2 regions of the Paenibacillus sp. sgz302148 genome follow, and region 2 is predicted to be linked to the other one. Evidence: a T-box and tRNA genes for the amino acid it is inferred to sense, from the RefSeq annotation. Region 2 holds a T-box; the other holds one or more tRNA genes.

Region 1 (3,412 bases), on a different contig from region 2:
TTCGCCGATCTTCACTGGCCAAATCCACAAACACATTGGTTGATGAAGTAAACCGCGTGGCCCTTCTCTCCGCAAATCGTTTGAGTAAATTGTATCACGGCCATCGAATTTTCGGGTTCGATATGGGCGTTGACAAAAATGGCCGCGTCTGGGTGATTGAGGCCAATTTGAAACCGCTGATGTCCCATTTCCACAAGTTGGGGGACTATGAAATGTACCGCCGTATTCTATCATTCAAGTAAATAACAAAAGTCGTTGCGATCCATCAGCCCTTGGCCTCCTCCAAAAGGAAATGCCAAGGGCGTTATTTGTGACATCGTTCAATAAAACCATTGATGCGTTCCCAATACTTACCTTGTTTCCAAGAGCATATATTTTGCTACCATGGATTTGAGGTGATTCATTTGTTTATAGCTCCGATGCTTCTTACAACAGCAAAATCCGCATTTTCCCATGCTGATTATATATTTGAGCCCAAGATTGACGGCCACCGGCTGATCTTGTCGCGCCAAAACGGACGGACCCGCCTTTATACGCGGCATCAGGTGGAGTGTACGCGACAATACCCGGAGCTGCTTCATATTGCAATCGACGATATCGTATTGGATGGAGAGGTCGCTTGCGTTGATCCTCAGACCGGCGCGATCGAATTTGAATCCGTAATGGAACGGTTCTCTGCCCATAAGGACGAAAAAATCAATTCGCTAGCCGCGTCGCTGCCGGCGAACTATATCGTATTTGATATCCTGCGCTTAAACGGCCAAGACTTGCGCGGATTACCGCTAATAAAACGTAAAGAAATTCTAGCTCATCTCAATTTCGGAAACGAACGCGTATCGAAAATACTGTATATCGAGAGGGAAGGCGAGCGGCTTTTTGAGGAGATCAAATCGCGACAGCTTGAAGGAATCGTTGCAAAGAGGAAGGAAAGCACATACGTAAGCCGCCGATCGGCAGCATGGCAAAAAGTAATCAACTGGCAGTATGCCGAAGTAGTCATCGCCGGCTGGCGCAAAAGCGAATTCGGGTGGCTCGTTGCAGTTGATGACGGCGGCCAGTTGCGGCCGGCGGGGATTATTGAGCTTGGCGTCACTACGGCGCAGAAAAAAGCGTTCTTCAACGTCAGCCAATCAATAATTACCGGGGAGAATACAGATTATGTATTTGTGGAGCCACGGCTACGGTCAAAAGTTAAAATGCGGAATTGGACGCGAGCTGGATTATTGCGCAGCCCGGCATTTGTTCAATTTATATAGGGCTGTAGCAGATTAATAAAAATTCATAATTCAAATATCCGCACTCGAACCCCCTAACTTTTCCTGTTATAATATGTTTAATTATGCAAAGGAGGGGAAAAACGATTTGAATAAGACAAGACTTCTGCTATGGAGCTTCATCTTACCGCTTTCTTCAATTTGGTGGGGGACTTTTCATCAAGATGGGTATCAAGTATTTAAATTGGGTTTTCCTTTGAACTTTATTACGTACCATGGTTTGGAAGCCCCTACCAACAATATTTTCATTTTTGAACGCTTTTTCACTACAACTTCATTTAGAGCAGATATCTTTATAATCAGTGTATTAATCACCTACTATTCACTCTCTTTATTAATCAAATTCATTAATCGGGTCAAGTCACGCTCCGCTTGATTTTCAACAAAACTTTATATCGTCCCCAACTCGTCTCCAACCTACTCATATCTCCTTAATTCAACTTTGGCAAGGTCAGAACAAAAAATAAAAAAACCCTTGATTCCTCAAGGGTTATCGCATTTGTATTATGGTGATCTGAACAGGGTTCGAACCTGTGACCCCCACCCTGTCAAGATGGTGCTCTCCCAGCTGAGCTATCAGATCGTAATTAGCAGCGACAAGATATATAATACCAAGGAGCAGCCCATATGTCAACACAATATTTAATTTTATTTGAGATTACTCCCCTAAGCTGCTCTCCAACGCTGTCACACCGAAATAATGACCAAGCTTCCTTACGACTTCACCGCGGACTTGATTCCATGGCAAATGCACATGACGGCGATCGCCGCGGCATACAAACGTAATCTCGAGACCCTTCTCCGCTCGGCGTTCTTCATAAATGATCACCCCTTGCAGCCGGATCGACTTCCGCATAGCGGCAATGTCTTTCATAATCATCTCTTGCGCTTGCCTGAACGTGCTGGCGGAGACGGGAAGCATCCTGAGCTGAAGTATGTTCATGACTTTCAAATCGCGTTCCAATAAATCAAGAATAAGGGGGTACAGCATGTATGTTGTGACTAGCATAAGCTCTTCATCCGTATGTAATATCGCCTGGTTCATTTCCGCATCTCTCCTCCAACAAAGAACATTTGTTCCCGTATCTACTTCTATTCTACCGAACATACATTCCATTGTCAAGCTCTTCCAACGAAAAAAAGTCCCGTTCCCCGAAGGAAACGAGACTTCCGAAATGTTAACCGAGCTTAAGCTGCTCAACACCAAACTATTCGTGCATACCACACTCGATTACGACCGAGTCATCTTCCCGAGCAATCCTTACCGCGATTCCTGCGCTAAATCCAACCAACGGAACTCACCCTGCGTCAGCTCCACATCCAATGCTATTGCGCTGGAGCGCAGCTCGCTCACCTTGTAGGGTCCGACGAGCGCACAAGTCGGGAACGGCTGATGCAGCACGTAAGCAAGTGCAATCTGGTTGGCGTCAACTCCCTTCTCCTTTGCCAAAATCTCGGCCCGGCGCAATCTTTCCCAGTTGGCATCGCTGTAGTAGACTCTCACCGCTTCGGCGTCGTCCAGCTTATCCGGAGCGAACCGCCCGGTGAAAAATCCTCCCGCCTGCGACGACCAGGACAGCAGAGGCATCTGCGAACGTTCATGCCATGCGGCATAATCCGAATCCACGGAAACGCAGCCCGGCCAACGCGGTTCATTCGGCTTCGCTAAGCTGAGGTTCGGGCTGTTGCACACAAACCCGGTCAAGCCATGCGCGGCGGCGTATTCATTCGCCTCTTGGATTCGCTGATACGTCCAGTTCGAGACGCCGAGTGCTAGACAGCGGCCGGCTTCCAGCTCTTCATTAAGCGCTTCCAGTATGTATCCGACCGGCGTATTGACATCATCACGATGCAGCATATAGATATCGACATAATCGCTGCGCAGCCGCTCGAGCGATTCCGTCAAATCATCGGCGATCGCCTGCTTCGTCATCCGCGGCCCGAGATGATCATGATGCGCACCTTTGCCGATGATGACCATATCGCCCCGATTGCTCCGCGATTCCATCCACAAACCAACGGCTTTGGCACTTTCAGCACCGTAAACATGGGCTGAATCGATCGTATTACCGCCAAGGGACACATAAGCGTCCAGCATCTCGTTCGTAAATTCCATACTCGCGTTATGAAACATCGTC
Region 2 (3,412 bases):
CCGGAATTCCGGGGTCAAGGAGCGGCGGCAGATTTGATTCGGACGATGATCGGGCTCGCGCGAGACGAGCTGAAGGTGCCTAAGCTGCGCTTGTGCTGCCATAATACGAACACGGCGGGGTTGTTGTTTTATACGAAGCTGGGCTTTGTTCCGTATTCGATCGAGAAGCGGCAAATCGGATCCCGAACGGTTGCTTGCGTTTATATGGAAACGTGCACGGGCTTGGCAGAAGGAGGCGAAGCTACGTGATGCGAAACTGGATTCGGCGGATTCCGGGCTTCTACCGGCTGCGGGTGGCCCAGCTTCGAGTCCAGCGAAGGCTGCACGACGCGATATCGGGACGAAAATTCGCAAAGACGAGAGTCCGGCAAATTTATATGCATACCGGCAAGAAACATCAATCGCTGCTCCGAAGAAAACTTGGAACCTCAGACCCGCAGCTGCAGGAAAATAAAATTACGAATTTGCGGCTGAGCATCGAGGCGATGGACGGCATTCTTATTCAGCCTGGCGAAACGTTCTCGTTCTGGCGGCTTGTCGGACGAACGACGGCCCGCAAAGGGTATTTGGAAGGACTGCAGCTATCGAAGGGAGAAGTGAAGACCGGGGTCGGCGGAGGCTTGTGCCAGCTGGCGAATTTGCTGTAATGGATGGCGCTCCACAGCCCGCTTGAGGTTGTCGAGCGCCATCACCATAGCTTCGATCCGTTCCCTGATGAGCAGCGGGTCCTACCTTTCGGGAGCGGGGCGAGCGTTTTTTTCAACTATATCGATCTTCGTTTCTACAATCCGACGGACGTCACATTTCAGTTCAAGCTGTGGCTGACCGACACGCATTTGAAAGGTTCGCTTCATAGCGATCGCGAGTGGAAGTTGGCATACCATATCGAAGAGAGGAACCATCGCTTCCTGAGGCAGGGAGGCCTAAATTTTCGCGAGAACGAAATTTGGAGGCGGTCCATCGACAAGTCAACCGGCAGCGTATTGAAGGAAGAACAATTGATCCGTAATTTTTCGGAGGTCAAATACGAATTGCCGCAGCATTTAATACACATCGAGCAAAAAGCCCAAGTAAATCAAGAACAGCACGAATAAGATAAATACGTCAAGCCCCGTCGGGAGCAACAGCGTACGCACAAACTGAATGCAAATGAGCGGAAAAATAATGCCTTTGATCGTATACCGGACTTTGAACCACCAACGTTCCAACGTGAACACCACCTTGCGTTGCTTTTAGTTATGTTTATGTGCGAAGCGAACGAAGTTATGACAAGCTTTTCCCCGCGGGATGAACGGGATGCGGATCTTCTGCGGATATTCCCCGATTGTGGTTTATATATTGACTGTTATGGAGAAGATGGGTATCATACTGTTATATATGCATAAAAGCGTTGAAAGGGAATAGTAGGCAGCCAACCCTTCAGAGAGTGGAACCGTTCGCTGTGAGGTTTCGCAGGATGTAACTCGCCGAAGTCGCCCTTGAGTTGCGCGTCCGGTATGCCGGACGGGCCGGTGAAGAGCCGTTATCCTAACAAGTGTCGTATCCGTTTTACGGATGCGAAATGAAGGTGGTACCACGGAAGCAAAACCTTTCGTCCTTTGCGGCGAACAGGTTTTTTCTTTTTTTCGGTAACCTTGAGCCATTAGGAACAGTTAGGAATTTCAATATGGAGGAATGCTGCATGTCAGAAATTCAAGCGTCAACAGAAGCAACAACGAATACGACGACAACGACGGCGATGCCGACAACGTACGATCCGAAAGCGGCCGAAGCCAAATGGTACGATTATTGGATGAAAGGCGGATATTTCCGGGCGGGGCGCAATCCGCAGGCGAAGGAACGGTTTACGATCGTCATCCCGCCGCCGAACGTAACGGGAATGCTGCATATCGGCCATGCGCTCGACTGCACCTTGCAGGATATTATGATCCGCGCCAAACGGATGCAAGGCTTGGATGCGCTGTGGCTGCCGGGCACCGACCATGCCGGCATTGCGACCCAATCGAAGGTTGAGCAGAAGCTGCGCGAAACGGGCGTAACCCGATACGACCTTGGGCGTGAAAAGTTTCTGGAGAAGGTATGGGAGTGGAAGGAGCAATACGCGAACAACATCCACGAACAATGGGCTAAAGTAGGCTTCTCCCTCGACTACAGCCGTGAACGGTTTACGATGGACGAAGGATTGTCGCGCGCGGTGCGTGAAGTATTCGTCAAGCTGTACGAAAAAGGGCTTATTTACCGCGGCAAATTCATCATCAACTGGGACCCTGCGGCGCGCACGGCGCTTTCCGATATTGAGGTCGAATATAAAGAGGTGCAGGGCCACCTGTACCACCTGAAATATCCGCTGAAGGACGGCAGCGGCTCCATTACCGTCGCGACGACGCGTCCGGAAACGATGCTGGGCGATACGGCGGTTGCCGTACATCCGGAGGACGAGCGTTATAAAGACATGATCGGCAAAATGCTCGTATTGCCGATTATCGGCCGGGAAATTCCGGTTGTCGCCGACGAATACGTCGAGAAAGAGTTCGGCAGCGGCGCGGTTAAAATTACGCCGGCGCATGATCCGAACGACTTCGAGGTCGGGCAACGCCATAACCTGTCGCAAATTCTCGTCATGGACGAAAACGGCAAAATGAACGAAAATGCCGGCAAGTACAAAGGACTTGACCGAACGGAATGCCGCAAGCAAATCGTCGCCGATATGAAGGAGCTTGGCGTGCTCGTCAAAATCGAGGACCATGTGCACCAGGTCGGCCACAGCGAACGAAGCGGCGCCGTCGTCGAGCCTTACTTGTCGACGCAATGGTTCGTGAAGATGAAGCCGCTCGCGGAGCGGGCGATCGAAGCTCAAAAAAGCGGCAACGGCGTCAACTTCGTGCCGGACCGATTCGAGAAAATTTATTTGCACTGGATGGAAAACGTCCGCGATTGGTGTATTTCCCGTCAGCTTTGGTGGGGCCATCGCATTCCGGCATGGCACTGCGCCGATTGCGGAGAACCGAACGTTTCCCGTGACGAGGTAACGGCATGCGCCAAATGCGGAGGCGGCAATCTGCATCAAGACGAGGACGTTCTGGATACATGGTTCAGCTCCGCGCTGTGGCCGTTCTCGACGCTCGGCTGGCCGGAACAAACCGAGGACTTAAAAACGTACTACCCTACGAATGTTCTGGTGACCGGTTACGACATCATTCCGTTCTGGGTATCCCGGATGATCTTTATGGGTCTGGAGTTCACGGATCAAATGCCGTTCAAGGACGTGCTCATTCACGGATTGGTGCGGGATTCCGAAGGGCGCAAAATGTCCAAGTCGCTTGGCAACGGCGTCGATCCGCTGGAAGTTATCGACCAATACGGGGCCGATGCGATGCGGTTTATGCTGTCGACGAGCAGCACGCCGGGACAG

What was found. The T-box of region 2 lies ahead of AC0LWM_RS18410 (valine--tRNA ligase). A T-box ahead of a tRNA ligase gene usually reads a tRNA of that ligase, here a tRNA-Val.
Region 1: it encodes a tRNA-Val, which carries the amino acid that the T-box ahead of AC0LWM_RS18410 (valine--tRNA ligase) is inferred to sense. The anticodon was not compared.

What each region holds. Positions count from the first base shown of each region.
Region 1 is NZ_JBVYOJ010000004.1:280,705-284,116, forward strand. Features, by position in the region: gene AC0LWM_RS08440 (YheC/YheD family protein) at 1-242, shown strand, start outside; gene AC0LWM_RS08445 (ATP-dependent DNA ligase) at 405-1,256, shown strand; tRNA gene AC0LWM_RS08450 (tRNA-Val) at 1,782-1,857, opposite strand; gene AC0LWM_RS08455 (YhjD family protein) at 1,933-2,319, opposite strand; gene AC0LWM_RS08460 (aldo/keto reductase) at 2,536-3,412, opposite strand, start outside.
Region 2 is NZ_JBVYOJ010000011.1:274,416-277,827, forward strand. Features, by position in the region: gene AC0LWM_RS18395 (GNAT family N-acetyltransferase) at 1-249, shown strand, start outside; partial or broken gene AC0LWM_RS18400 (VanW family protein) at 378-1,094, shown strand; gene AC0LWM_RS18405 (hypothetical protein) at 1,044-1,208, opposite strand; T-box leader at 1,382-1,602, shown strand; gene AC0LWM_RS18410 (valine--tRNA ligase) at 1,682-3,412, shown strand, end outside.